Regions from separate parts of the Paenibacillus sp. IITD108 genome, predicted to be linked through region 2. Evidence: riboswitches for the same ligand, from Rfam matches in the RefSeq annotation. Region 2 holds a riboswitch; each other region holds the start of a gene.
The links. A riboswitch is a leader RNA that binds a small molecule or an ion and turns the genes downstream of it on or off. The one in region 2 is predicted to bind cyclic di-AMP.
Positions count from the first base shown of each region.

Region 1: another riboswitch for cyclic di-AMP. It lies ahead of V1L65_RS04270 (C40 family peptidase); the one in region 2 lies ahead of V1L65_RS18985 (KamA family radical SAM protein).
Region 3: another riboswitch for cyclic di-AMP. It lies ahead of V1L65_RS27390 (hypothetical protein); the one in region 2 lies ahead of V1L65_RS18985 (KamA family radical SAM protein).

Region 1 covers NZ_JAZHCT010000003.1:276,254-286,248, forward strand. The annotation lists gene hisC (histidinol-phosphate transaminase) at 1-717, opposite strand, end outside; gene V1L65_RS04260 (VanZ family protein) at 775-1,233, opposite strand; gene V1L65_RS04265 (glutamine--tRNA ligase/YqeY domain fusion protein) at 1,635-3,308, opposite strand; cyclic di-AMP (ydaO/yuaA leader) riboswitch at 3,613-3,775, shown strand; gene V1L65_RS04270 (C40 family peptidase) at 3,779-4,252, shown strand; gene V1L65_RS04275 (MFS transporter) at 4,318-5,553, opposite strand; gene V1L65_RS04280 (hypothetical protein) at 5,606-5,899, opposite strand; gene motA (flagellar motor stator protein MotA) at 6,029-6,829, shown strand; gene motB (flagellar motor protein MotB) at 6,813-7,631, shown strand; gene rluF (23S rRNA pseudouridine(2604) synthase RluF) at 7,751-8,452, opposite strand; gene V1L65_RS04300 (SDR family oxidoreductase) at 8,449-9,141, opposite strand; gene V1L65_RS04305 (ATP-binding protein) at 9,193-9,995, opposite strand, start outside.
Region 2 covers NZ_JAZHCT010000022.1:96,932-106,926, forward strand. The annotation lists gene V1L65_RS18945 (ABC transporter ATP-binding protein) at 1-551, shown strand, start outside; gene V1L65_RS18950 (ABC transporter permease) at 544-1,362, shown strand; gene V1L65_RS18955 (ABC transporter permease) at 1,349-2,155, shown strand; gene V1L65_RS18960 (ABC transporter substrate-binding protein) at 2,152-3,225, shown strand; gene V1L65_RS18965 (Glu/Leu/Phe/Val family dehydrogenase) at 3,539-4,798, shown strand; gene V1L65_RS18970 (diaminopimelate dehydrogenase) at 4,810-5,805, shown strand; gene V1L65_RS18975 (hypothetical protein) at 5,976-6,110, shown strand; gene infC (translation initiation factor IF-3) at 6,377-6,856, shown strand; cyclic di-AMP (ydaO/yuaA leader) riboswitch at 7,123-7,268, shown strand; gene V1L65_RS18985 (KamA family radical SAM protein) at 7,447-8,583, shown strand; gene V1L65_RS18990 (hypothetical protein) at 8,532-8,693, shown strand; gene deoC (deoxyribose-phosphate aldolase) at 8,732-9,430, shown strand; gene V1L65_RS19000 (peptidylprolyl isomerase) at 9,843-9,995, opposite strand, start outside.
Region 3 covers NZ_JAZHCT010000055.1:2,818-12,812, reverse strand. The annotation lists gene V1L65_RS27415 (TolB family protein) at 1-852, opposite strand, end outside; gene V1L65_RS27410 (RNA polymerase sigma factor) at 849-1,352, opposite strand; gene V1L65_RS27405 (hypothetical protein) at 1,810-2,028, shown strand; gene V1L65_RS27400 (DinB family protein) at 2,147-2,617, opposite strand; gene V1L65_RS27395 (hypothetical protein) at 2,692-3,219, opposite strand; cyclic di-AMP (ydaO/yuaA leader) riboswitch at 3,466-3,657, shown strand; gene V1L65_RS27390 (hypothetical protein) at 3,736-4,035, shown strand; gene V1L65_RS27385 (ankyrin repeat domain-containing protein) at 4,314-5,045, shown strand; gene V1L65_RS27380 (sensor histidine kinase) at 5,094-6,569, shown strand; gene V1L65_RS27375 (response regulator transcription factor) at 6,576-7,268, shown strand; gene V1L65_RS27370 (S-layer homology domain-containing protein) at 7,424-8,923, shown strand; gene V1L65_RS27365 (proline dehydrogenase family protein) at 9,375-9,995, opposite strand, start outside.

The DNA of each region.
Region 1 (9,995 bases), on a different contig from region 2:
AAAGGAGTTTTTCAAGCGATCGAGCCCTTGAATAAGCTCCTCGCTGCCATAAGCAACGCCAACTCGCAGCCCCGCCAGAGAACGGGACTTGGACAGCGTCTGGATAACAAGCAAATTGTTATATTCATTAATAAGCGAAACAGCCGTCTCGCCGCCAAAATCAATATAGGCCTCATCGATGATTACAACATGCTCAGGGTTATTGTTAAGAATAGTGCGAATATCAGATAGCTCCAGTAGCTTTGCTGTAGGGGCATTAGGATTAGGTATAATAATACCGCCATGATCGCCTTGGAATTGCCCAATCGGCACATTCAATTGTCCGTCAAGCGGAATAAGCTTCGCCTCAAGACTGCACAGCTTTGCGTAAACCTTGTAGAAGCTATAAGTAATGTCAGGGAACAGCACCGGCTTTGCAGGGTTGAAAAACGCAGCAAATGCCAAGGCTAATATCTCGTCAGAACCGTTGCCGACGAAGGTTTGCTTCGGTGATACGTTATAATAACGCGCAGCTGCCTCGACCAACGCCTCGCAGGTCGGATCGGGATACAATCTCAAATCAGCATTTACAGCCTCGCGCATAGCTTGTACAGCCTTAGGAGACGGCGGATATGGATTTTCATTCGTGTTCAGCTTAATATATGACTTATCCTTCGGTTGTTCGCCAGGCACATACGGCTCTAGCGAATGGGCTAATGGACTCCAAAATTTACTCATCTTCCTTCTTCCCTTCCTCTGCAGCAATCCAATAATCAATTCAACTGTTTCTATTAACTATTGCAGTATTTTTGTATAAGTGAATAAAGCCAGCCGTAAGCCCGCAAAGCCAAGCAAGGCGCCGATTGTATTTAATATAATATCATCTACATCAAAGCTGCCTACACGAAGCAGCATCTGCAACAGCTCTACGCCAAACAACAGCAGCACACAAGCGATAAGCAGCGGCCAGAAACGATAGAAGCTGCGGTTAAGCAGCGGCAAGAAAACCCCTATCGGAATAAATAATATAATGTTGCCCAACAAATTTTCTATCCAAATATTCGCATTCATTCGATGCCTGTTCAATATAAAATGTTTGATTGTATCAAAAGGCACGAGATTATAAGAATAGCCGCTGCCAAAATATTGGGATCGGATAAATAGCAGCTTAATCATAACTAAAGCATAGATTAGCGCAACACATAAAATAGCAATATTAAGCAGCCGCGAAGGCAGTAATGATCGCTTGAACACTGCAGCTTCCCCCATTCGTCCATCAGCTAACGCTTCGCGGGAGGGTGTCGATTAATTGTGGATAGGGCAACAAGCAATCGAAAGGGATGCTACTAGGATCAAGTTTGGGATTCCAACCGCTGTTGTAGTCCAATTTTTTGATGAAATAACCCCTGTAAAGGATAAAATTGGCCTACAAAGGCGGACGCTGCCGCTTCTCCATTCCCAATCTTGCTCTTCGTTCCCCTTTCTTATTGCTTAACAATAGTTGCCCACAATTAATCGACATTCTCCGCAAATACTCTAGCTTTGCAAATAAAGAGTGACGATTAACTCTTCAGCAAGCATGTGTACAAACAGACAGCCCGCCATTCATATTATATTCAGGCAGGCTGTCTGACTATGGTACAGTATAAATCTGCTTAAGCCTTCTTCGGATCGAAGGAGCTTTTCAGTGAGACAATACGGTTGAATACAAGCTGATCATCAGTGGAATCCTTCGTATCCACATTGAAATAGCCGTGCCGGAAAAATTGAAACTTATCCCCGCCCTCGGCATCCTTCATGTTTTCTTCAACAAATCCATTCAACACTTGCATCGAATTCGGATTAATCCGCTCCAGGAATGGCTTCTCTTCGCCTTCCTCCTCGCCGACAAACAGCGGCTCGATTAAACGGAATTGGGCCGGAACCGCTTGCGAAGCTTCTACCCAGTGAATCGTGCCTTTTACCTTGCGCTCTGTAAATCCGGAGCCACTCTTCGTACGCGGATCATAGGTGCAGCGAAGCTCAACGACATTGCCCGCTTCATCTTTAATTACTTCCTGACAGGTAATGAAGTAAGCATGCTTCAGACGAACCTCATTGCCAGGGAATAAGCGGAAATATTTGTTCGGAGGATTTTCCATAAAATCATCCTGCTCGATATATATTTCGCGGGAGAACGGAATTTGACGGCTGCCCATTTCTTCATTTTCGGCGTTGTTTTCCGCTTCCAGCCACTCAACCTGTCCTTCCGGATAGTTTGTAATAACAACCTTAAGAGGATCCAGTACCGCCATCGTACGAGGCGCCTTCAGCTTCAGGTCCTCGCGAATAAAAAACTCCAGATTGCGCTCGTCCACTACGCTGTTGTTTTTGGAAACACCGATTTCGCGGCAGAAGGTGCGGAATGCCTCCGGCGTATAGCCTCTGCGGCGCATGCCACCAATTGTCGGCATACGGGGATCGTCCCAGCCCGTCACAACGCCTTCATCTACCAGACGCTTTAAATTGCGCTTGCTCATAACGGTATTTGTCACATTCAAGCGGGCAAACTCATACTGGCGCGGCGTAGAATCCATTTCACATTGCTCAACAACCCATTCGTACAAAGGACGGTGATCCTCAAATTCCAGCGTACAGATCGAATGCGTAATATTCTCAATCGCATCGCTTAGCGGATGCGCAAAGTCATACATCGGATAAACGCACCAAGCATCGCCTGTACGATGATGGTGAGCATGGGAGATGCGATATAGAACAGGATCTCGCATCGTTATATTTGGCGATGACATGTCAATTTTGGCACGCAGCACACGGGAGCCGTCCGGAAACTCTCCTGCGCGCATCCGTGCGAACAAATCCAAATTCTCCTCCACGCTGCGCTCGCGATAAGGGCTGTTTTGGCCAGGCTCTGTCAGCGTGCCCCGTGTTTCCCTCATCTGCTCGGCCGTCAGATCGCAGACATAAGCCTTGCCTTTATTAATCAATAGGATGGCACGATTGTACATTTCCTCGAAATAATCGGAAGCAAAATGCAGCTCCTCCCAATCAAAGCCGAGCCAATGCACATCCTCTTTAATTGCCTCTACGAATTCCGTATCTTCTTTGAGAGGGTTAGTATCATCAAAACGCAAATGCGTTCTACCATTAAATTCGTCTGCCAGCTCAAAATTCAAACAAATGGACTTGGCGTGGCCTATATGCAAATAGCCGTTCGGCTCAGGCGGGAAACGAGTCACGATTTCCTGCACTCGGCCGCTCTTTAAATCTTCTATTACAATGTTTTTAATAAAGTTTGAAGATGCTGTCTTATTGTCCGCTACATTCTCCATTGCGACCAACCTTTCCCACGTATACTTATATCCTCTTATGATACACAATTGCGCATAAAATTACACGCTGAATCGTGCTGAATCGGTATTTTGTTTATGAATAAAACACATTTTTCATTAATATCTTCTCATTTTCACCATCTAGCAGCAATTTGCAAGTATTATATTGTTTGTGGAGCAAGATATCCTTATTGTTCCAATCTTCAACCAACTACATTTTATGACTTGAAAGATGAGAATTATTAAAAGTAGTAAGGTTGTGAAGGATTTAATCGGTTATTACCGAAATATAGCATGTACATTTTTTAAAAATTTGCCTAATTCCCTAACGGGAAACGGGGGAACCATTTTGGGTGAATTGACTTCAGATTGCATGGGCTGCCTAAAGCGCTACCAATCTTGGGGAGTCATAGGGGACCTTCAACCGAACCCCACAGCTAACCTCGTAGGCACCGGAAGGAGTTTCATCATTGAAGAAGATTACAGCAACAATTCTAGGTCTTGTGCTTTTGCTAACGTTTTCAGCTAGCGAAGCATTCGCAGCATCAAAGATGGACGGCATTATCGATGATCTAATCGGAACAAAGTACAGATACGGCGGTACAACTACAAGCGGCTTCGACTGCTCCGGGTTTACCAAGTTTGTATTTGCTAAGATGGATATCGAACTGTCGCGTTCTTCCACAAGCCAAGCTACTGAAGGCGTTAAAGTAGCAAAAGCTGATCTTATTGCAGGCGATCTTGTATTTTTTGATACAAGCGGATCTAACAATGGCGGTATTACACATGTAGGCATCTATGTTGGAGACGGCAAATTTGCTCATGCGTCAACCTCCAGAGGCGTTATTATTGATAATCTTAATTCAAACTACTACAAACCGCGTTATGTTACAGCGCGTCGTATCATGAGTGATGAATCACATTCTACTTACGCTGCGAAATAGAATCAAGGAGAAACCGTGTATCCTCTTAATCAAAGGACGCACGGTTTTTTATTTATTGCTCTTGATTAACTAACCGACACTGGTTTGGACGCGAGCCCTCTTGCCTGCTTTACGCCTAATATAATCCATATGATAAGCAAAGAAAGCAGTATAATGACGAGTGCAGCCAAATACCATAATGTAGCCGAAATCGTATACTGGTCCATAAACCAGCCAGTTATACGAGGAAATACAGCCCCTCCTATACCGCCGCATGCCACCAAAATGCTCGTTGTCCTCTCTGTCGTTCCAGGCAGCAAACTATTGGCATACACAAGGCCAATCCCAAACAATCCCGCAAAAAACAAGCCGCTAAGCGCGATAAAGACCAGCATTAACAAATATGTATCGAATAATGTCATTAAACAAAACACAATAGCGGAAGCTGCCGTTGCAATCAGCAAATACTTCGTATAGCCCATGCGATCAGCGAGTATGCCTGCAAAAATGCGGCCTATAGCAACTGTTCCCCAAAACACGCTTAGCGTTGAAGCTGCCGCTACCTCAGACGCCTGAGTATGCTCAATTAGAATGGCCGGCAAATAGTTAGAAAAGCTCATCTCCATGCCGACATAGAACATAAAGAACAAAGCCGCCAGTGCAAGAAAGGGAAGCATGCGCTTCGAATAACCCCAGACGATCGCCTTGCCGTGTTCTGCTGTGTTCTGCTTTCTTTCCCGCGCCTTCTCCAGGCTTCTTTGCGCGGACAATTCATCGTCCAGCTTGCCAAAGGACAGGGTCAGCCATAAAACAAAAATAATACCTGACATAGCCGCTAATATTGGAAAGGACAGCTGCCAAATGTTCTGCTGGATCAAATATGCTGCCGTTAGCGGAATAACAAGCGCCCCGATGCCAAAGAAGGTTTCCAGCCTGCTCATGGCAGCAGCAGTTCCTTCCTTGTGCAATTCAATAATCATCGCGCCGACAATCGCTTCTGTCATGCCAAAGCCCAATCCTGCCAAAGGCGCCACAGCCAGCATCCAGCCCCATGGAAGCAGCAAACTGTAAGCCGCTTCACTGAGGGTGAGCATACCGATAGCGAACAGTACGGTTGTGCGCTTTCCAAATCTTGCAGATATAGCCGGCGTGAATAATACACCTACTAAAAAGCCAAGAAATTGATTCATAATCCATTGACCGCCATCTTTGTAGGACAGCCCATAATGCTCGATCAGCTGTTCAAGAATGGAGCCGCCGATAATATGGGCGACTCCAATAAGCAAGTAGGAAAAACAGCCGAGCCAAAGTAATTTTTTCATAATCTGTATTGCTCCTTAATTCTTCGCACTTGCTACTATTATATATGATCTCTTATATTAGCCTGACCAGCTGAATAAGAGTATCGTCCTGTGTCACCTCTATGACATGATGCTTCGGATTGTACACGACCATGCCTCTGCCCACGGCGATTGACCGCTGCTCTCCCAAACCAAAGAAAATATCGTCTGCAAGAGCCTCCATCACCTCTGTTTGCTCTTCCAGCGATAGCGAAGACCAATCATCAGGCTCCATCTCGAAAAATGTATAGCATTGTTCAATTTCAGATACGGCAAATGTCAGCTCTTTCAAAATATCCGCGTACTCTCTAGCATGTCTTACACCCATTTTGCAACAATCTCCTTATATTTGCTCATTATTTTGATCTTCCTGTCGTTTACTCTAATCTCAGAATACCCTTTTGACGATAATAATAGAAGTAGATAAATGTCGAAAATGTATTAGATGGGGTGCATGATGAAAAATTCAACGATTATTGGTCTCATTCTTGGATTAGTTGCTGTGTTAGGCGGTATGGTGTTAAAGGGTGCCAAACTTTCCTTTCTTCTTAATCCAGCAGCGTTCTCAATCATTATTCTAGGTACAATAGCAGCGGTCATGATCGCCTTCCCAATGTCCGAGCTTTCCAAGGTAGGCAAGCTGTTTAAAATAGTATTTACTGAGCAGCCGCTGCCGCCTCGCGAGCAGCTTATCGGCCAATTTATGGAATGGGCTTCAATTACACGCCGCGAAGGATTATTGGCACTCGAGGCCAAGGTAGATGAAATCGAAGATTCCTTTCTTCGCAACGGTATGCGCATGATTATAGACGGCAACGATCAGGATCTTGTCCGCGATGTATTATTAGAAGATATATCAGCTACAGAAGAAAGACACAAAACCGGGGCATTAATTTTTACACAAGCGGGCACATACGCTCCTACCCTTGGGGTTTTGGGCGCCGTTGTCGGACTTGTAGCAGCTCTTGCTGATATGAGCGATATGAACAAGCTGGCCTACGCCATTGCCGGCGCATTTATCGCTACCCTGCTTGGTATCTTTACAGGTTATGTATTATGGCATCCGATTGCTAACAAGCTAAAGCGTAAATCCAAACAAGAAATTCAAGTTAAGCTCATGATGCTAGAAGGCTTGCTGGCTATCCAGTCAGGAGTATCTACAATTGCCATCAACCAGAAATTATCCGTTTTCCTCACTCCGACAGAGCGTCAAAAACTAAGAGAAAAGGAGGAACGCGGCGGTGAAGAAAAAGCGTAGGCACGAAGATCATGAAGAGCATATTGACGAATCCTGGCTCATTCCCTATGCTGACCTGCTTACCTTATTGCTAGCCCTTTTCATTGTGTTATATTCCATGAACAGCGTCGATGTGAAGAAATTCGAGGAAATGTCCCGCGCCTTCAGCATCGCTCTTAATCAAGGCAACGGCGTGCTCGATATGCCATCGATCGTTGAGAAAGGGCCTAACACTGAAAAGGTTCCTAAAAATAAGGATAAAAACAATCCGCAGCAAAATGAAAACAACTCCTTAGAGGATATCATGAAGCAGGAGCAGGCAGAATTTCAAAACCTTAAAAAACAGATTGATGAATATATCGACAAAAATGGGCTGACAAGCGATCTGGAAACGAAGCTCAATATGTCTCAATTGCTTATAACGATTAGCGACAACGCACTGTTCGCTCCTGCCCAGGCAACGGTCAAGCCTGAAGCAAAGGATTTGGCCATTGCGATCAGCAAAATGCTTGAGCAATATCCTAATTACGAAATTATCGTCTCTGGTCATACTGACGATACGCCAATCAATAATGCTTATTTCAAATCAAATTGGGATTTAAGCGCCATGCGTGCCATCCGCTTCATGGATGTCATGCTGGAAAATAAAAATATCGGACCGGACCGCTTCAGCGCTATCGGCTTTGGAGAATACCGCCCAATCGCGCCTAACGATTCAGTAGATAACAAAGCTAAAAACAGACGTGTAGAAGTAGCTATAATTCACACGTATGTCGATACTGCCAATGCACAGACGCTGTCAACCAAGGACAGTTCTCAATAGCTTTTAATGCTTTAATTAATAAATTCTTATATTTGAACAAAAGGGGCGTCCCCGTCATGTTTATGACATTTGGGACAGCCCCTTTTCCAGCGCAGCATGCCTCTAGCTTAGACCAGCTGTTATTGCGGGTTATAACTTAGTGTTTTAAATAGCTCCGTGCGTTCTTGCTCTGTTAAATCTCTCCACTTGCCGACTGCCAGTCCGCCCAGCTCAATATTCATAATACGAACACGCTGCAAACGTCTTACATGATAGCCAAAGGCTTGGCACATTCTGCGAATTTGCCTGTTGCGGCCTTCGGTCAAAATGATACGGAATACCCGATTCGTTACTTGTGTAATTTGGCAAGGAAGAGTAAGGCTGCCCAATATATGAACGCCTTCCGACATGCCTTTAACGAAAGAAGGTGTAATGGGCTTGTCCACAGTCACAATATATTCCTTCTCATGCTTGCCCTCCGAGCGCAATATCGGATTGACAACATCTCCATCATTAGTAAGCAGGATTAAGCCTTCGGAATCTTTATCCAATCTGCCTATTGGAAAAATACGTTCCGTATGGCCTATAAAATCTACAATATTGCCTTCTATATGCGCCTCTGAAGTGCTCGTAATACCGACAGGCTTGTTAAGCATAATGTACACATGGTTTCTTTGAGCGCCTATGCGCTTTCCATCAATCCGAACGTCATCCCCCGGCTCAGCTTGGCTGCCTAACTGCGCTACAGCGCCGTTTATCGTTACACGGCCGCTATCTACAAGCTTATCGGCTTCACGCCGCGAGCAAAAGCCGGTTTCGCTTATAAATTTATTAATTCTCATTGATGTCTCTCCTCGCTCCATAAAGCATTTGCCATTTGTTCCATACGGTTTGTTCCCGCTACTACGGTCAGGCCATTACGCTGCTCTAAAGCAGAATATAGCATCGCCGCCGCTATTGTCTTACCTTCAATCGGCTTATAGCGGCTCAACTTCCCTTTAAATAGAAAGGAAAGATTGCGTGTCATGGAAGCTGCCAGCTCCTCGCCGCGCCTATGCTCTTCACGCATGCCTATTATGAGTGATGGCTGAAATATAGTGACGCTAGGGAGCTGCAGCCTTGCAAGCTCATGCTCCAGCTTCCCCTTTACCCTGCTGTAAAAAAACAGAGACCGCTCACTTGCTCCAAGCGCGGTTATTACTAATAGCTGCCTGCTGCCGCATTGGACGGCTTTCCGGCCAAGCGCCAGCGGATATTCATAATCAACCTTGGCAAATTGTTCACGTGACTTGGCTTTTTTAATCGTCGTTCCCAAAGTGCAATAAATATCTGCGGTCTCAAACCATTCTTCAGGCAGGCTGCCGATCTGGTCAAAGGAAAGTATATGCTGCTCCAAACGCGGATGGGTCAGATCCAATGCTCTGCGCACGAGCACGATTACCTTCTCATAACCATTATACTGCAGCAGTTCCTGAACCAGCGCCTTGCCTACTAAACCGGTAGCACCTGCTACTATAGCATTGTTTCCCACAGCGATACTTCCTCCCTATGACAGCACGATGAATGGCCGAGCTATGTATGCTTATAGTATACTCTCCACTCTCGCTTCTTTCAAAGCAGGCAAGGTTAGACGAACGGTCGTGCCGAAATTAACCTGGCTGTCTATGTCTAGCGTACCTTGATGGGTGTTAATAATGCGCTGGCTTACCATAATGCCAAGCCCTGTACCGCTTTCCTTGGCCGTAAAGAAGGGATCTCCTATTTTTTCGATAATATCCTCAGGAATGCCAATGCCTTCATCCCGAATAGAAATACTTATATGTTGACTTCTTTTCACTATCGTAATATGTATGGCTCCGCCGTTAGGCATAGCTTCAATGGCATTTTTAAATAAATTAATAAATACTTGCTTCAGCTGATTCTCTTCGCAGGAGATGCTGCAGCTTTCTGTTGTAAAAGAAGTGCGAAACTCAACATTGTGCAGATGCGCCTCACTGTCTAAAAATATTAATACATCATGCAGAACATCCCGAACATCCTTTATGACAAACTTGGTGGCTTGCGGCTTGGCGAGAATAAGAAACTCTCCTACAATTAAGTTGATGCGGTCGAGCTCGGAAAGCATCAGGCTGACATGAGACATATTCAGCTTTTTACTCTGCTGCTGCAATTGCAAAAAGCCTCTTAAGGTCGTTAAAGGATTGCGTATTTCATGAGCGACGCCGGCTGCAAGCTGACCAACTGTCGTAAGCTTCTCCGATCTGCGCAATAGCTCTTCCATCTTGTTCCGGCTGCGCATATCGCGGCAAATGCTTGCAAACGCCCGTATCGTACCATCTGAATCCCTTATTGGCGAAACCGTCACGCTGACAGGAATCGTTTCTC
Region 2 (9,995 bases):
TCGGCATCACGTTTATTTTTGTTACGCATGATCAAGAAGAAGCGCTTGCCATGTCAGATGAAATATTCGTTATTAATGGCGGAAAAATTCAGCAGTCAGGCACGCCTACAGATATTTATGATGAGCCTATTAACCGTTTTGTTGCAGATTTTATTGGAGAATCCAATATCGTCAAGGGTAAAATGACACGAGATTTCGAGGTGGAGTTTGGCGGCCATGCCTATGAATGCGTCGACCAAGGGCTGCTTCCTAATGAAGTAGTGGATATTGTCATTCGGCCCGAGGATCTAGAAATTACTTCTCCTGACAAAGGCAAGCTGCAGGTACGGGTAGACTCACAGCTGTTCCGCGGCGTCCACTATGAAATTTGCTGCTATGACGCTGCGAACAATGAATGGCTGGTGCATTCTACACGGAAAGCTGCGGTTGGAGAGCATATTGGTCTTTATTTTGATCCTGAAGCGATTCATGTCATGCGTTTGAATGAGACGGAGGAGGAATTCGACAAGCGTCTCGAGTCCTACGGCGGGGAGAATGATAGCGATGGCTAATAAGGCAAGAAGCTTATACCTAATCCCTTATCTACTATGGATTGCCCTATTTGTCATTGCGCCAATCGTATTGATTGTGTACTATTCTTTGTTTGATGTAGAAGGCAATTTCACGTTCAGTAATTACGAAAAATTTTTTACACCTGTTTATTTGAAAATGACGCTAAGCTCGTTTTGGTATGCTTTTTTAATTACAGCATTTTCACTGCTGGTAGCTTATCCGACCGCTTATTTACTGACCAAGACAAAGCATAAGCAATTATGGCTGCTGCTCATTATCGTGCCAAGCTGGATTAACCTGTTGTTGAAAGCATATGCTTTTATCGGCTTGTTTGGCACATATGGGTTTGTTAATGCTGTGCTGGAATGGAGCGGTATCGGCACGAAACAAATTTTATTTACAGATTTCAGTTTTATATTTGTTGCCGTATATATATTTATTCCATTTATGATATTGCCTATATTCAACGCCCTCGAAAAAATGAACCCAACTCTAGTGTTTGCGGCCAGAGATTTGGGGGCATCGGCTTGGACTACATTTAAGCGAGTTATATTCCCGTTAACGATTAACGGTGTTAAGGCAGGCTGCATGTCCGTCTTCATTCCTGCGCTTTCCTTGTTTATGATTACGCGCCTTATTGCAGGCAATCGGGTTATTACACTTGGAACAGCTATTGAGCAGCATTTTCTTGTTACGCAGGACTGGGGAATGGGTGCGACGATTGCCGTGTTCCTTATCATTGCGATGGCATTATTTATGGTGCTGACCGGCAGCAGAAAGAAAGGAGTGCTGGACATTGTTAAAAAATAGATGGAAGCTCTCCAATCTTTACTTGATTGCTATATTTATTATTTTATATGCGCCGATTTTTTATCTGATTTTGTATTCGTTTAACAGCGGCGGCTCCATGCGCAGCTTCGAAGGGTTTACGTGGGAGTTTTATGCCGATGTATTCCAGGATACGCGTTTGCTTATTATTGTGTTGAATACGTTCGTAATAGCGCTGCTGTCTGCTGTTATTTCGACAATACTGGGCGTACTTGGCGCGATTGCAATTTATCAGCTGCGCAGCAATCGTCCCAAGCAGACCTTGCTTACACTCAACAATGTATTAATCGTAAGTCCGGATGTCATTATCGGTGCGTCATTTTTAATATTGTTCACGTTTATTGGCATTCAGTTGGGATTCGTGTCGGTATTGCTGGCCCATATTGCGTTTAGCGTGCCGATCGTCGTTATTATGGTATTGCCTAAGCTTGAGGAAATGAGCAGCACGCTCATCGATGCGGCTCGTGATCTTGGAGCAAGCTCATGGGATGTGCTGTCAAAAGTAATTTTGCCTTACATTAAACCAGGCATATTTGCCGGCTTCTTCCTGGCATTAACATACTCGCTGGATGATTTTGCAGTGACCTTCTTTGTTACTGGCAATGGCTATTCAACATTATCCGTCGAGATTTATTCACGGGCAAGACAGGGAGTGTCCTTGTCGATCAATGCGCTTTCGGCATTGCTGTTCCTCTTCACCATATTACTAGTTGCAGGCTATTACTTTATTAATCAGCGGAATCAAAAGCCTGCCAGCAAGGAGGAGAGAGGATGAAACAGCTAGTCCGCACATTTCTACTTGTCGTTATAGCAGCTTTAGGAATGATGTACGCAGCCAAAATGCTTAACTCCAGCGCAGGCTATTCCAGTGGAAATACACTGACGATCTACAATTGGGGAGACTACATTGATCCAGATTTAATTAAGCAGTTCGAGCAGGAAAGCGGAATTAAAGTTATTTACCAAACCTTTGACTCCAACGAAGCGATGATGACTAAAATTTCGCAAGGCGGAACCGCCTTCGATATCAGTATTCCTTCAGAGTATGCCATCAGCAAAATGAAGGAGGAAAATTTGCTTCAAAAGCTGGATCATAGCAAGCTGCCGAACTTGCAATATATTGATCCGCGCTTTATGCATCTTTCCTTTGATCCGGACAATGCGTATTCAATCCCATACTTCTGGGGAACTTTAGGCATCGTCTATCATCCTGATTTGGTTGGCGATCTGACCTTTGAAAGCTGGGATGAATTGTGGAGCGAACAGCTGCGCAATCAAATTTTACTGGTGGACGGGGCGAGAGAGGTTATAGGAATGGGCCTTAACAGCTTGGGCTATTCCTTGAATGATACGAATGAAGAGCATTTGCAGGAAGCGGTGAAGAAGCTTACGAAGCTGACACCCAACGTAAAGGCTATTGTAGGCGATGAAATCAAAATGCTGTTGGCCAATGAGGAAGCTACTGTAGGCTTAGTATGGTCCGGCGATGCTTCAGAAATAATGGATGAAAACGATGTGCTGGAATATACAGTTCCTGAAGAAGGTTCAAATCTATGGTTTGATAATATGGTTATTCCAGCCTCTGCGCGCAATGTTGAAGGAGCGCACCAGTTCATTAATTTTATGCTCGATCCTGAGGTCGCCGCGCAAAATGCAGAGTATGTCGGCTATTCTACGCCTAATAAAGCTGCTCTGGAGCTGTTGCCCGAAGATATTTCAGGAGATGAGCGCTTTTATCCGGATGAGGAATTAACGGCGCGGCTTGAGGTTTATAACAATCTGGGCGCTAAAATGCTGTCGCACTATAATGAGCTATTTTTGCAATTCAAAATGCACCGCAAGTAATGTAATTATTTCCAGTCCACCCTGCTTATTCGAATGTCTAGAAAGGGTAAGCCTGTGCTTATTATGTCTTGTTTACTACAAGATCGGGTTGCTGTTTAAGAGGAAGACACAACATCTAGGCAAGCTTAAAGCAGGGCGGATATATTATAAAATCTGGTTAAAATTAAAGACATATTAATGACAATTGGACAAATTCCTAAAAATATACACATTTTTTTGTGAAAAAATCCTTTCAAAATAAGATATGACAGGTTAAAATTATTAAATCGGCTACTGCCTCGAGTCGAACTTTAAAAAGAAGGACTGAAACGGTATGACAGCAACTACGGTTAAAGAGAATTTAAACCCTTATGAGATCGCTCAACAGCAGGTTGATGCAGCCGCAAAGCTGTTGCAACTGCCGGAGCATGTCACTAATTTATTGAAGCATCCAAAGCGTGTGCTTTCGGTAAGCTTTCCAGTAAAAATGGATGACGGTTCGGTTAAAGTTTTTGAAGGCTTTCGAGCGCAGCACAATGATGCGATCGGACCTACAAAGGGAGGAATTCGATTCCACCCGGGAGTTACACTTGATGAAGTGAAAGCTTTGTCGATGTGGATGAGCTTTAAGTGTGGTGTAGTAGGTTTGCCGTATGGCGGTGGCAAAGGCGGCGTAATTTGTGATCCTCATGATTACAGCAAAGCTGAAGTTGAACGGATTAGTAGAGGATTTATGGAAGCAATTGTAGACTTCGTTGGACCGGACAAAGATATACCTGCACCAGATGTGTACACTACCCCGCAAATCATGGGCTGGATGATGGACACGTACAGCAGGTTGAAAGGCACTTATTCACCTGGCGTTATTACAGGCAAGCCGCTAATTGTCGGTGGCTCTAAGGGTCGTAATGAAGCAACAGCTCAAGGCTGTGTGTACACGATTCTTGCAGCACTAGAGGACAAAGGATTGCCGGTTGAGAACGCGACAGTTGCTATTCAAGGGTACGGAAACGCGGGAAGAATTGCAGCGCGCTTGCTAAGCGAAGCAGGCTGCAAGGTTGTAGCAGTAAGTGATTCGAAATGCGGTATCTATGATGCAAATGGCCTTGATCTTGAGGTTGTTGGTAATTTGAAAGACAATTCCTCCATTGCAGAATATGGCCAATCCCATATCATTACAAACCAAGAATTGCTTGAACTAGAAGTAGACATCCTCGTACCAGCCGCTCTAGAGAATGTCATTACGGCAGCTAATGCAGACAACATTAAAGCAAAAATCATCGCAGAAGCCGCTAATGGACCAACTACCCCTGAAGCAGATCGCATCCTATTCAGCAAAGATATTACAGTTATCCCAGATATTCTTGCTAATGCAGGCGGAGTTACCGTTTCCTATTTCGAGTGGGTACAAAATCTTCAGCACTACTACTGGAGCGAAGCAGAAGTATTGGATCGTCTAAAAACAAATATGATTATTTCCTATGAAGCAGTTCGCGATATGGCAAATGAATTCAAAACTGACTTCAGAACTGCTGCGTATATGATTTCTATCAAGCGCATTGCATCTGCAATGGAAGCACGCGGCTGGATCTAATAACCGTCATAATGAAGGATGATGTTAGATTGAATAAAAAAATTAAGATTGGAATAGTAGGCTATGGCAATCTGGGCCGTGGAGTAGAGCTTGCAATCGCACAAAGCCCCGATATGGAGCTGAAGGCTATCTTTACGAGACGCGACCCGGCTACTATTACTTCAACGACAAAAGCATATACGATAGATGACGCAGAAAAGTTTACCAATGAAATTGATGTTATGATTTTGTGCGGCGGTTCGGCTACTGATTTGCCTGAGCAAGGCCCGCAATTCGTAAAAATGTTTCATACGGTGGACAGCTTTGACCGCCATGCGCGAATTCCGGAATATTACGATTCTATTAACGAAGCTGCGGTTGCAAGCGGCAAGATTGGAGTAATCTCCACCGGTTGGGATCCAGGATTGTTTTCCTTGAATCGCCTGCTTGGCGAAGCGGTATTGCCAGAAGGCAAGGAGTATACGTTCTGGGGCAAAGGTGTGAGCCAAGGTCATTCCGATGCGATTCGCCGTGTGAATGGCGTCAAAAATGGCGTGCAGTACACGATCCCAAGTGAAGATGCTGTCGAGAGAGTACGCGCTGGAGAAAATCCTGAGCTGGATACTCGCGAGAAGCATATCCGTGTTTGTTATGTTGTGAAGGAAGAAGGCGCTGATGAGACGGCAATCGCAAATGAAATCAAAACGATGCCGAATTATTTCGCTGACTACGATACAACGGTACACTTTATTACAGAAGACGAGCTGAAAGCTAAGCATTCTGCAATGCCTCATGGCGGCATGGTGCTTCGCAGCGGCAAAACAGGAACAGGCAATACGCAAATTATTGAATTTGGTTTGAAGCTGGACAGTAATCCTGAGTTTACAGCGAGTGTTGTAGTAGCATGTGCAAGAGCAGCCTATAAGCTTGCTGAAGAGGGTCAAAGAGGCGCTAAGACGATCTTTGATATTCCGCTAGGCTATTTGTCGCCTAAGTCTGGAGCTGAGCTTCGAAAGGAAATGCTGTAATCATCTAATTGCGGCGAGCCTAATATGAATCAAACAGATTGAAGAAGTCCCAGGCAGAGTAATGCTTGGGACTTCTTCACTATTTAAGTAAGCTAAGGTTACTTTTGTATGAAAGCTGACTTATTATTACATAATGTATATAATTTCTTAGACTTGCAGGAGGTGCTGCAATGATGAAATGGGTAAAAATGAGCGGTAAATGCCTTCTAGCCGCATTTTTATTGTTGTTTGCGCTACTCTGTTTGTTTGAAATTGTTTTTATAGCAGGCATATGGTTTAAATCGACTTTTGAGGGGATCGATTAATTGTGGGCAACTAATGATAAGCAATAAGAAAGGGGAACGAAGAGCAAGATTGGGAATGGAGAAGCGGCAGCGTCCGCCTTTGTAGACCAATTTTATCCTTTATAGGGGTTATTTCGTCAAAAAAATTGGACTACAACAGCGGTCGGAATCCCAAACTTGATCGTAGCAGTATCCCTTACGATTGCCTTATTCACAATTAATCGACACCCTCCATTTATTAGCCGAATAAAGAACGGAGGCTGGCAGTAGTGGCAGGTTCAATCATTATGAATGAGAAAATAAAAGCAGCAGAGGTTTTGCTGACTGGATTAGATGGGCAGGAGATAGGCGTAGTTTCTCGCGAGGATGCGCTTGCTATGGCTAAGCAGCAATCCGCAGATCTGGTATGTACATCGCTGATGAGCAGTCCGCCGCCCTGCCGCCTTGTTGCCAAGGGGCAAGCCAAGCAGCAGCGCGATCAGCAGAAAAAGCAGGAAAGCAATAAGCCAGCCAAAGTGAAGGAGCTTCGTCTGTCACCAGAGATTGAAGAACATGATTATGAGACGAAATGCCGTCAGGCACAAAAGCTTCTTGAGTCAGGCCACTCCGTACTGCTGGTTGTCAAAATTAGCGGCAAGCAGGGAGCGGCAGCGAAGGAGCTTATCGAAAGATTAGTGAAGGATCTGGCAGAATCGGGGAGCAAGCAAACAGGAATACAAGTGAGCGGCAAGCAGGCGGCAGTACAACTTCAGCCTAAAGCTGAATAGAGTTACGGGCATAAGAGAGCAAGGGAGACTGTCGATTAATTGTGGGCAACTATTAAAAAGCAATAAGAAAGGGGATATCCTTAACAGGGTTTATTTATTAAGAAAAATTGGACTACAACAGCGGTCGGAATCCCAATCTTGATCGCAGTGGCCCCCCTTCTTATTGCTTGTTGCCTTATCCACAATTAATCGACAGTCTCCAGGGAAGCCTTAATGTAATAAAAATATCCAGCCTGAGGTTGACGAACAAGCATTCAATCATATAAACTATAGTTACGCTTAATTTCCGATCTTTCGAATCGGAAAGCGGGGGAACCAATCTTGTGGGGCGAATAGATCGCATGAAGCGAATCTTAGGGGACCATCTTACCCGAGTCCGTCAGCTAACCTCGTCAGCAGTGGGTGGGTCATTGCTTTCTTAATTTATAATCTTACACATAATGACCCTGTTAAAGTGATAGCAGCAGTCCTACGCGACTGCAAGCTCTATTGCTTTGCTGGCACCTGCCGGCCGGGGTTATTTTTTGTTTTTCGTCAGACCATCCACTGGTGAAGCGTGCATATCAAATCTTATTTTAGGAGGGGTTTGAATGGCGCAGCCAAAGTATGTTATGAATTTAGATCGTCTCACAATGATTCCGGAGAGTGAACGAGAGCGACTAAAGCCGATAACAGAAAAGTTTGCATTTCGTGTGAATGATTATTACTTATCGCTCATTGATTGGAATGATCCCGATGACCCGATTCGCAGGTTAGTGATACCGAACGAGGGAGAGCTGATGGAATACGGCAGATGGGACGCTTCTGATGAGGAAGCCAACTATGTCGTGCCAGGGTGCCAGCATAAGTATGGCACAACTGCACTGCTTATTGTGTCAGAGGTATGCGGTGCGTATTGCAGATATTGCTTCCGCAAACGTTTATTCCGCAATGATGTGAAGGAAGCAGTATCCAATGTCGATCCGGGAATTGAGTATATCGCCGCCAATCCGAGTATTAACAATGTATTGCTCACTGGCGGAGACAGCTTAATACTTGGAACACCTAAGTTAAGAAGCATTATTGAACGCTTGAGAGAGATTGACCATGTCAAAATTATTCGCCTCGGCTCCAAGATGCCGGTATTTAATCCGATGCGAATCTATGAGGATGAAGCATTGCTGGAGTTGATCAAGCAGTATTCTACGCCTGAGAAGCGAATCTATGTTATGGCTCATATCAACCACCCACGAGAAATTACGCCGGAGGCAAAGCGCGGCTTTCAAGCGCTGCATGAGGCTGGCGCCATTGTTGTCAATCAAACCCCTATTATTCGCGGCATAAACGATGATGCTGACGTACTTGCCGAGCTGCTGGATCAATTGTCCTGGGCCGGCGTTACCCCTTACTATTTCTTTATTAACCGCCCTGTTGCCGGAAATCGTGATTTTGTTGTTTCTTTGCAAAGAGCATACCAGCTTGTTGAACAGGCTAAAGCAAAGACGTCAGGACTAGGCAAGCGCGTCAGATTATCGATGAGCCATTCTTCAGGCAAAATAGAAATATTGGCGATTGAGAACGGTAAGGCGTATTTGAAGTATCATCAGTCCCGAGAGGGCAATTACGGTCAGTTTATGATTCTTGATTGTCCGCCAGAGGCGTCATGGTTTGACGATTTGCCTGGCAGCGAGAAGTATTGGCAGAAGGAAGAAGAAGAGCAGGACAGCGAGGCTATCGAGGCAGTGTAACTGGAACTGTACTTGCTCATGATGACTTGCGCAAGCTGCTGACGCCGCTGCTGCTTTTCAGTAAGCTATTGTTGTTCAACGAGGCAGGCATTATAATGAATGGACAATAGCTACTGTAAAGCAGACTAGCAGGGAGGGGCATGGTGCAATGAATATACATGAGCAAGACAAAGAGGTTACAGCTGCTCAGCTGGCCGCTATGATCGACCATACGCTGCTGAAGCCGGAAGCAACCAAACAAGAGATTATTGAGCTGTGCAAGGATGCCAGGCAGTATCAATTTGCTACAGTTTGCGTAAACCCAAGCTGGGTTTCGCTGGCAGCCAAGGAGCTGTCAGGCACTTCAACCGGTGTTACAACTGTAGTAGGCTTTCCATTGGGGGCTACCAGCTCGGCTGCCAAGGCATTTGAAGCCAAGCAAGCGATCATGGATGGGGCTAATGAAATTGATATGGTGCTGAATATCGGCTTGCTGCGATCTGGAGAGCTTGCAGCAGTAGAGCAGGATATTGCTGCAGTTGCGCAGGCATGCGGCGATCAGGCCGTTCTGAAGGTTATTTTGGAATCAGGCATGCTGTCTGACGAAGAAATTGTTACTGCATGCGAGCTGTCCGTCCGTGCAGGGGCTAACTTTGTCAAAACGTCAACCGGCTTTGGAAAGGGCGGAGCAACAGAGCAAGCTATCGCTTTGATGCGCCAAACGGTAGGCCCTAATATCGGCGTCAAAGCTTCCGGTGGAGTCCGCGATTATGATACGACCTGCCGCATGATTAAGGCAGGCGCGAGCCGCATTGGTGCTAGCGCAAGCGTTGCGATTGTTCAGGGTCAAAGCGGAGAAGGCTACTAATCATTATATTTAACAAAAAAGCTGCCAGTCTTATACTAGATTGCGCAGCTCATTTTGTTTATATATCTTACTGCTGCAGGGAGCGATTTGCTCACAGAGCCGGTCAGTCGTTCCGTTATTTCGCCCAAAATTGCAGTTTAGAGGAAGTAAAGTGACAGCCGTTCCGTTATTTGCTATTAAATGGCGGAAAGAGCCCCGTTTAGAACCGAATAGCGGAACATGTGGCCGCGAAATTAAAAAAATGGTGGTTTTAAGGCAAATAACGGAACGTGTGTCCAATTCGATTCATTATGGGCAAGCATTTATAAGCACGAAACAACGGAACGTCCAGCCAGGGATATTCCGTTTTCTATATTTTACTAAGAACCGGCACTTCCTTACCCAAGGAAGTGCCGGTTCTGCTTGTCGCCTATTATTTTGCGTCTGCTGTTTCTTCTTTATTTTTATCCAGTGAGTTTTCAATTTTTGCTTTATTTTGGAGATCGGCAGTCAAACCGCTTTCTTCACTAGCAGCTTCCTGGCCAATTAGCATAGTGCGGATCGGGTTTTTGAGCTCGTCCAGCGT
Region 3 (9,995 bases), on a different contig from region 2:
GCGGCTTACCTGCTTTCTCGTCTGCCAATCTGAATCGGCAATCCATACATCCTCCATCTGCGCAGCTTCATCCGTTTGAATAAAAGCAATATACGAGCCGTCAGGCGATACAGCTGGATACTTGCCGCTAGTACGTACCTGCTCGTTGCCGCTGCTTAATACTCTTTCAATGATCTGTCCATCGCGCTCAAAAATAACCTTCTTTCTGCCATCCAAATAAGCAGGATATGCCCCTTCTGCAATCGGGTTAACCGTTTTGGCTTTTAAGCTGATTTCGGCAACTTCTCCAGCACGGGCAAATAGGATATGCGTGCCTGCTTCAGACCATGCCGGAGCACTCAGCGGCTCGTCGGCGCTTGCCTTCTCCAGCAGCAGCTCGCTGCTGTTATTTTTAATATAAAATAAATACAGGCTGCCGTCCTGCACATAAACTAGCTTAGTGCCATCAGGAGAAACACGAGTAAACGTAATATTGCCGTCTATTAGCTTTGAATAGCTTTTATGATCATATTTGTATAATCCCTTCTCCTGCATAGGCACATAAATGACACCTTTATACTCCGCAATGCCTGAGCTTATTTCTTCCCCAAGCTGCTCCAATAAAGAGAAGGATTGATTAAAATGAAGCGAGCTCGCCTCGATTTTTTGTACGGAAGGGCTGCCAAGCCACACCATACTGAATATTACGACGGCAAGCAAAGCTGATACCAGGCTAACAGGCTTCCAATATCGAAAGCCCCGTCTGCCCCGCTGCTTTATAAGCGATTGCCTGAGCTCATCCTTCAGCTGCTGATTTACAGGAAGCTTTGACTTTACTTCCTCCATATACTCCTCCCACTGCTTATCATTCATTGCTGCACCTCCATACATTCCGTGATGAACTTGGCCAGCTTTTGCTTCATTCGATGCACCTTCATTTTGAGCCAGGCCTCTGCCTTGCCCACTATTTCGCCTATTTCCGCATACTTTAAGCCCGTCATATACTTTAAATTAATAATTTCCTGCTCCTCGACACTAAGCGACTGAAGAGACAGCTTCAAGCAATCCTGCCGCAAATCAATCGAATCCAGCAGCTCCGCCGTTTGCACATATCCGAAAACCTCAGGGTCGTGCCCGTATACAACTTCCTTGCGCTTGCGGTAGTAATCAATAACCGTATTGCGGGCTATCGCAACAAGCCAGCGCTTCTGCTGCTCCTCCTTCAGCCTTACCGTATCAAAGCTTTGCAGAGCTTTTCTGAATATATCTGCGACGAGATCATCCGTATCCCATTTGTTTCCCGTCTTATACCAGACAAAGCGATAAATATCATCAAAATAACGATCATACATCACTATAAAAGGATCGTTCATCCTCGCTCCTCCTCCCTGCAAATAGTAACGATAAAGTACCGAAAAAGTAACACACCGCTCATTAAAAACAATACTATTCATCATACTAATTTAAATTTTGGCAAAAGCAAAATTATAATTGGACAGTGCAGTAACCATTCACTGAGGATAAACGGCTTAGCCGTCCTTTGCTTAGATGAAGGAGGCGGTTTACCGATGAAATATAGGAAACAGGTTGAAATCAATTTCTTAATAGGCAGAGCCAATTGAAAAATTGATTTATAGTTGAAAACTTATACTTTCCTATATTTGAAAAAAGCCAAGCGTCTTCATTCTGCAAGGAATCGACAACTTCGCTAGATGGTCAGTCGTTCCGTTATTACGCCTAAAATCGTAGTTTTGAGGCGGCAAAGTGACAGACGTTCCGTTATTGATCTAAAAATCGCAAAAAGTGCCCCATTCGAAGCCGAATAGCGGAATGAGTGACCGCGAAATTGAGAAAATAGCGTTTTTTAAGCAAATAACGGAACGTGTGACCATCTGTGAGCAAGATTGGGACTGGCGTACAACAGCGGTCGGAATCCCAATCTTGATCGCAGTGCCCCCCTTTCTTTTGTTTGTTGCAATTATCCACAATGAATCAACAGTCTCAATTTTGTCCGCTACAACGTGGAAATTGGCAAATAATAAGCGCTAATGGTCATCAGAGTCCACATCATCAGGATCCATTCAAAAAAAGCAGCCTGTCCGCAGCAATCATCTCGATTGCGGCAAACAGACTGCTTATTATCATTAAACATTGAGCAGATTAAAGATTATTGCATTTCTTTAGTTGGTCCCATGACACCTGGAACAGACAAGCCTGCCTGACGCAGCAGCACCGTCATTTGACCTCTGTGGTGTGTCTGGTGATCAACCATAATACGCAAAAACTTGCCGCGCGGAAGAGGGTTGCCAAAGCCATTGATTTCCTCAAGCAATTGCTCATCCGTCAAGCTCTTCGCAGCTTCGCTGTATGCCGCAATTACTTCATTATACTTGGCGATAACCTCAGTCATCGAAGCCGGTACTGGAGTTCCTTTGCCTAGACCCGGCACATCCAACCCAGATAGTTGGCCAAACACGCCTGCGGAGCCTACCAAATGCCAAGCCAGCCAGCCGAGGGAATTATGTCCTTCCGCTATTGCAACATCCATTTTATCGTCGGAAATTGCTTGAAACACAGAAAGCGTGCCTGCAGCCGAAGCTGACCATTCTTCTATAAAATCTGCCACTGTACGATACATAATTTAAACCTCCATCTTCTATGTTCTATTTCTATATTAACGAACTTATAGGCGAATATCAAATCTATAGCAGCTTATAAATTAATAGTATTAGCATCAAGCTTTTCTAACGATTCAAGCATATATTGCACCAGCTCTGAAATATCGCCCATCTGCTCTTCATTAATCTGTCTAATAAAGTTCAATTCGACAACATTGCTCCAGCCTGCGGTTTGTGTACCGTACGTATAGCTTAGCGTTTGCTGCAAAGTTACAGCCGGATCCCAAATTTCCCGCAAAATCTTTTCTATTTGGCTGCACGCTGTCTGTTCATCCATAACCGTCAAATAAAAATAAATCGACAAGGAACAACCAGGATTGGCACCCTCCTGCTCCAATATTTCCGCAGCCAAATTATTCAGAGAAGCATGCAGCCTAACCTCTGCACTAATATTAGGCTGCTTGACCAGATGAAATTTGAGCTTGAACTCGCGTCCCATCACCGACAGCTCGACCGTATCCTTTCGATCGGAAACTAAAATGTACTGATTCAAATTATCCAAATCATACAGTTCGTTTTCGAAAGCTATTTTTAAATTATCAAATACAGTTGGATCAAACATTTTACATCTCCCTTGCAGTTTATCTAAGGTTTATTTATCCATCATTTTATAGGCGAAAAAATGAAAATGAAAGCATACGGGACTATTCTTTTAAAAAATTAAGAAAATAGCTTGTCTTTACGGTTACATTACAAGCAAATGCTGCTCCATGCAAAGCTATGACTTTTTTTGTTATTTTACAACTTTTACAAGCAAGCGTATCATACAATTTATCTTCAAAAGCGATTCAAACCATGTTCACAATTTTACTCCTAACCGCTGAATCCTATACAGGAACGGAGGAACCATCCGATAACAGCTTGCACCATCCGGTGTCCGCCATTATCTACCGGGGTGAATCCTGCATGCTTGCCAGAATCAAGCAAGGCAAGTCATGGGAGGGGCAATCTCACTGCCCTAATCCGTCAGCTAACTCCGTAAGCGTTGCAGAGAGAGGATGATTGTTATGATGAAAGCATAGACCTGACTGTTCCTTCAGCTAAAGCTAAAAATCGAGTTGAAAGGCGCGTGATGTCCGTGATGCATAACCGAATCGAGCATTTGCAAAGTGAAATTCCTTATAAAAACAAAGATATTGCTCTATATGCCAAACATGTATACGAATCATTGGAGCAATTCGAGGATCAGCACCGCAAGCTGGTTGCCGTTCAAGCTATTTATGGCAGCAAGCCTGTCGGCGAGCAGGAGATTCTTTTTTACGAAACCATCCGGTATATGAAAGAACAGCTTATTACTACCCTGGAAAATACGATTGATGATTTGAAGCATATTGGCGATAAAAATTACGTCAAGCATTTTCGGGATGGTGTCGAATAACAGTTTTTGAAAAAGAAAAATTTATAAGCATTTATGTTAGCACATCATTTTAAGCAAGGAGCAGGTTGTCCACAGCGGGCAGCATGCTCTTTTTTTAATATAGGAAAACATAAGTTTTCACCTATAAATCAATTTTTCAAGGACGGCGGAGCCGTTTATCCTTGTTTGTTTATACTTTTTTAATATCATGTTTGCGGACTATTTATTTTTTTTTGCTATGATGAAATAATAACAAAATTTTACCTGCTATAATACGAGGACAGGAGGACGGATAAGCGATGCTTCGATCAACAATAATACTTATTATAGGACTGGTGCTGCTTACGCAATCAGGCTGTCAAACCAACTTCAATCAAAATAATAATAAAAACAATCCACAAAAAACAGAACAGGCATTGGAGGAGAATATGGATAAATTAAACATTGAATTTTTGCAGGCCGCAGAGCATAACAAAAAAGAAGAAATGGCGGTGCTGCTTGAGCAAGGCGCAAATATCAACGCTGTTGACAACCGCGGCAGAACGGCTGCCATGATCGCTGTCCATACGAACGAGCTAGATTTGTTCCAATGGCTTATCGATAAAGGCGCTGATATTAATATTCGCGATAATCGCTCCGATAATCCGCTTCTTTATGCCGGCGCTGAGGGCTTGCTTGATTTCGTGCGCGCAGCTGTTGCCGCAGGAGCAGATACAAAGCTGACAAACCGCTTTGGCGGTACAGCTTTAATCCCTGCCGCTGATCGCGGTCATGTCGATATCGTCAAGGAGCTGCTAAAAACGTCTGATGTCAATATTGATCATATTAACAATCTGGGCTGGACAGCGCTGCTGGAAGCTGTTCTGCTCGGCAATGGCGGAACCAGACATCAGCAAATTGTGAATTTGCTGATCGAGTATGGTGCTGATGTCAATATAGCCGACTCTGAAGGTGTTACTCCGCTGCAGCATGCCAAGCGGTTAGGCTATAGCGAAATGGTGCAGGCATTGGAAGCAGCCGGCGGCGAATAGCGTAATGAGGCAACAAAAGCCTACATTAATGAAAGTGGTGGTGACAACTTGTCCATTCGCTTTAGACTGCTGCTCTCTTTTACTTCCGTCGTAATCGTATCCGTCATTTTATTCATACTGTCCGCCTATCTGCTCTCTGTTGCCGTAACTGGTGATTTCCGCAGCATTCGCAGCTTTTATACGATTCATTATTCGCTGCATCCTTTGTCGGAGGAAGAAGAGAGCTTATTTCTTGATCTTAAATATTTAGCAAAGCATGACCCCCTTCAATTGAAAAATCAAGTGCTGCTGGAGGAATACAATTTCCAGTTGAAAATGGTGCAGGCCTTTCTCGTAATTCGCGAAAACGACCAGCTTCTTTTTGTCGCTCCAGCGCTTGAAGGGGTTGATCTTTCATCTATTTTGCCAAAGTATGATATGGGCAACAATACGATTCGCAACACGATGAATATCGGCAGCCGCTTTTTCTCCTATTCAAAATTTGATTTTCACTTTTCTCCTGAAACAAGCGATAAAGGCAGCATTTTTGTCATTCGTGAAAGAAGTCCTTTTGCTGAAATGGTGCGTACTCTGCTTCCTTTGCTGATTGGCATATTTATTATTATATTATTGCTTACAGGCTTCCTGCTTTATCGGTATGTTACACGCAAAATTATTAAGCCGCTCGACGAGCTAAGACAATCGGCTGAGCATATTAAAAGCGGTGATTTGACCTTCCAGCTAAAGTCCGGCTCCAAGGATGAGGTTGGGCAATTAGTGCAAACCTTTGATCAAATGCGGCAGAAGCTTTACGACTCGATTCAGCTGCAGCTTCGCTACGAAGAAAACCGCAAGCAGCTGCTCTCCAACATTTCGCATGATTTGCGTACGCCTATAACAACAATTAAAGGCTATTCTGAAGGCATTCGCGATGGCGTGACGAATACGGAGGAAAAGCTGCAGCAATATGTTCGCGCGATTCATACTCGCGCTACCGATATGGAACGGCTAGTCGACGAGCTTCTGTTCTATTCCAAGCTGGACCTCAAGAAAGAGCCTTTTTCTTTTGAGCAGCTAGAGCTTAGCCCTTTCCTGCATCATATCGCGGATGAAATGGCTATTGAATTTGATAACCATCAGGTAGAGCTGCGGTGGGATGAAGCCTTACAAGGGCCGCTATTCGTACTCGCTGACCATGAGAAGCTGAAGCGCGTTGTTATTAATTTGCTCGATAATAGCATCAAATATATGGTGCAGACTCCGAAAAAAATTACAATTGGACTAGAGCGCCAAGAACAGCAGGCTATTATATATGTAGAAGACAACGGACCTGGCATTGATCAGCATTCCCTGCCTCATATTTTCGAGCGTTTTTATCGCGCTGAGCCTTCCCGCAATCAAAGCACAGCCAGCGGAAGTGGTCTTGGGCTTGCCATTGCCGAGCAAATTATTGAAGGCCACGGCGGGACGATTTGGGCAAGCAGCCAGCTTGGACGAGGAACACGCATTACCTTTACTTTAAAAATATCAATAGATCGTCGGTGATAGCAGATGAAGCAGATTTTGATAATAGAGGACGACCCTTATATTGCTGAGCTGCAAAAAGACTATTTTGCATTGCATGGCTACGAGGCGGAAATTAGTCTTGACGGCAACACGGGGCTTGAAAGAGCGTTAAGCGGTCAATTCGATTTGATTATTCTCGATCTCCAGCTGCCGGGGATGGATGGTTTTGAAATATGCAAGACAATTAGAGGAAAGCTTGATGTGCCAATTCTTATCGTATCTGCCAAAAAAGAAGAGCTGGACAAAATCCGCGGCTTCGGTCTGGGCGCAGACGATTTTGTAACTAAGCCATTCAGTCCTAATGAGCTGGTGGCCAGAGCAAAAGCACATCTGGCTCGTTATGAACGCTTTATGATTGACAAGCAGCCCAAAGAATCAGACAGCATACAAATTCGCGAGCTGAACATTCAGCCGTCCTCCCATCGCGTATTCGTGCATGACAAGGAGGTTATGCTTACAGCCAAGGAATTTGAAGTGCTCGTATTTATGGCTACACATCCAAACCGTGTATTCAGCAAGGACCAGCTGTTTGAAAGGCTTTGGGGACTGGAATCCAATGGCGATATCGCTACCGTAACGGTTCATATTTCGCGGATTCGCGAAAAAATCGAAGCCGATCCCTCCAATCCGCAATTTATCGAAACGGTCTGGGGAGCCGGCTACCGCTTTACAGTCTGAATGCGATGGATTGCCGCAAGCTGCAACGCTCCGCTTTGTACAAAGTTATGCCGCCATTTATAAAATGTTTATACTTTCTTTTCGGCCCGTTTAGAGCTGTCGTTTAAGATTGATTTATGAACGAAACACACTCTAAAAGAAAAGGAAGATGAGCAATGAAGATGATGAATCAAAAAGCAGCTATCGTAGCTCTGTCAGTACTTATAAGCGGAGGCGCATTGCTGCCCATCCAGAACGTCAAGGCGGCATCGCTGTCGACAACCAGCATCACACAGCCGGCGGCTTCATATTTCAACCAGCAGGTTGACCAAGCAATCCAGCAGCTGGTAAGCCAGCAAGTGCTTAAAGGCTATGATGACGGAACAATGCGTGCAGAGAAGCACGTTACCAATGCCGAACTGGTTAAAATGATTGTGCTTGCGCTTGAGCTCGACAAGGATGGCGCTGCGAAACAAAATGAAGGCAAGAAGGAAAAATGGTATACCTCTTATGTAGAAACAGCGGCAGCCGCTGGACTGATAGAAAATACGAAGGATTTCCAGCCTAACAAGCCTGCTGAAATTGCAGATGCCGCATCCTTCATCGCCAAAGCGCTGCAGCGAGATGTAAAATCGGTCCAATATTGGATGGATGGTCTTCAAATAAACGACAAAAAGCTTACGCGCGGCCAAACAGCGCAGCTTCTCGTATTGTCGCAAAAAGCGATCCGATCAGCTGATGCTGAGATCGTATCGATCAAGGCGCTTAATAAAGTAGCTTTTGAGGTCGTATTCACTGCGCCGCTAACGATAGCGGATGAAACGACAGATGCTGCAAATGCGAACTTTGCATTTGATCATAATTTGAAGCTTGTCAATCAGCCTCGTCTAAAAACGGGCGCAATCTCCACTTATATTGTACCGGTTCAAACTATGACACCAGGCACGACTTATACAACCAACTATAAAGGGAACGGCGAGCATTCCGCTAAAGCAAGTGATGAGCTGATTCAGCTTAGCGGCGTTCGTCAGGTTACTGCGGATACTTTCGAGGTTGACTCCTTCCGCGCAGACGGCGTTATCGATTATGGTTATTTGATTTCAGCCTATGCAGGCGGACGGGGCGCTAATGCAGTTGTACTCGATGAGAACAATAAATGGAATGGGCAGGAAATGCAAATTATCCCTTCCCTTGCTACAAGACAAGCGACTCTGACACCTGAAGGCGGCGAGCCGATCACCGTCAGCTATGTTGGGTTCACACAATCGACAGATGGCAAGCAGGAGCCAAAATTCCGCCTGCCTGCAGGTACAACTTTGCAACCGGGTGTGAAATATACAGTAACTTCTGACTGGTTCGAGGTTAAGAGCAATACGTTCACAGCACAAACGATAGCTCCGCTTGAAATTGCTTCCGTAACGAAAGTTGATGCCGCTACCCTGAACGTGGCGTTGACTGCCGATCCTGGAGACGAGCTATTCGCTTATCGTTCCATTCAGTTGAAGGGCTCTGACGGCACGACATTAACTGCGCAATACAAAGTACAAACCCGCAAAGGCGCCGTTGGCGTATTCGAACTTCAAAACGATGGCAAGCTTGCCGATGGCGTCAGCTATGAGATTACGCCTGTAGGCAGCTGGGCAACTGCTAATGAAGTAGTGCTAAGCGTGAAATAATAGGCTAAAGGAGCAGTCTTTTATGAGGCTGCTCCTTTTTAATAGCCAGTTAACAGGCTTAGGCGGAGAGATCGGTAAACCGTTCCTTCTGTAACGAAGCCTGGGGGCGCTATTTCGCATAAAATGCTCCTTTTGTAATTGTAACGCATCGTATGAGACTGTCGATTAATTGTGGATAGAGCAACAAGCAATAGAAAGGGGGCCACTGCGATCAAGGTTGGGATTCCGACCGCTGTTGTAGTCCAATTTTTGCAATTAAATAACCCCTGTAGAGGATAAAATTGGCCTACAAAGGCGGACGCTGCCGCTTCTCCATTCCCAATCTTGCTCTTCGTTCCCCTTTCTTATTGCTTATCAATCGTTGCTCACAATTAATCGACAGTCTCTGTTTATTAGCATTCGTTAGAGTTTCAAACGTCTAATACGAAGCTGCTCCTTTTCTCGCCTTAACTTAATAATCAGACTCCTTCGCCTTTTGCAGCTCAGCCATATCAGCTATTGCCTTATAAATATTCGGCGGGTATTCCGCTAATCGATGACAAAAATATAAGTGCCACTCCCGTCCATACGGAACATACACCTGCGTCTTGTATCCGACTTTTTTAAGCTGTTTTAGCTTCTCTGGCCGAATGCCATACAGCATTTCCATTTGCACATTTGACCTGTCCAAGTAACCGCGCTTCTGGACTTCCTCAATAATGGATTCGTCATGCGTTGCGATGGACAAGGAACGCCCGGCAGAAAGAATCGTTTCCGTCAAATGAAGATACCTGTTATTCAGTTCCTCTGATCTGGGCAATGCCATTTGTTCCGGTTCTTTAAACGCCCCTTTCACGATTCTGACAGGTCCAGTGCATTCTGCTATTTCATTGAAATCTTGCAAGGTACGATGCAAATGCGCCTGCAAGGTAATGCCAATGTTGGAGCAGGCTTCGCTGCTTCGTCTATATAATTGAAGAATTCTATCCGTTTTCGCCGACTCCTCTGCGCTTATCATAATGTTCATTCGATACTGCGCCGCCTCTTTTGCCAGTTCAATAAGCTGCCCGTAAGCAAATTCTGAATCTACCTC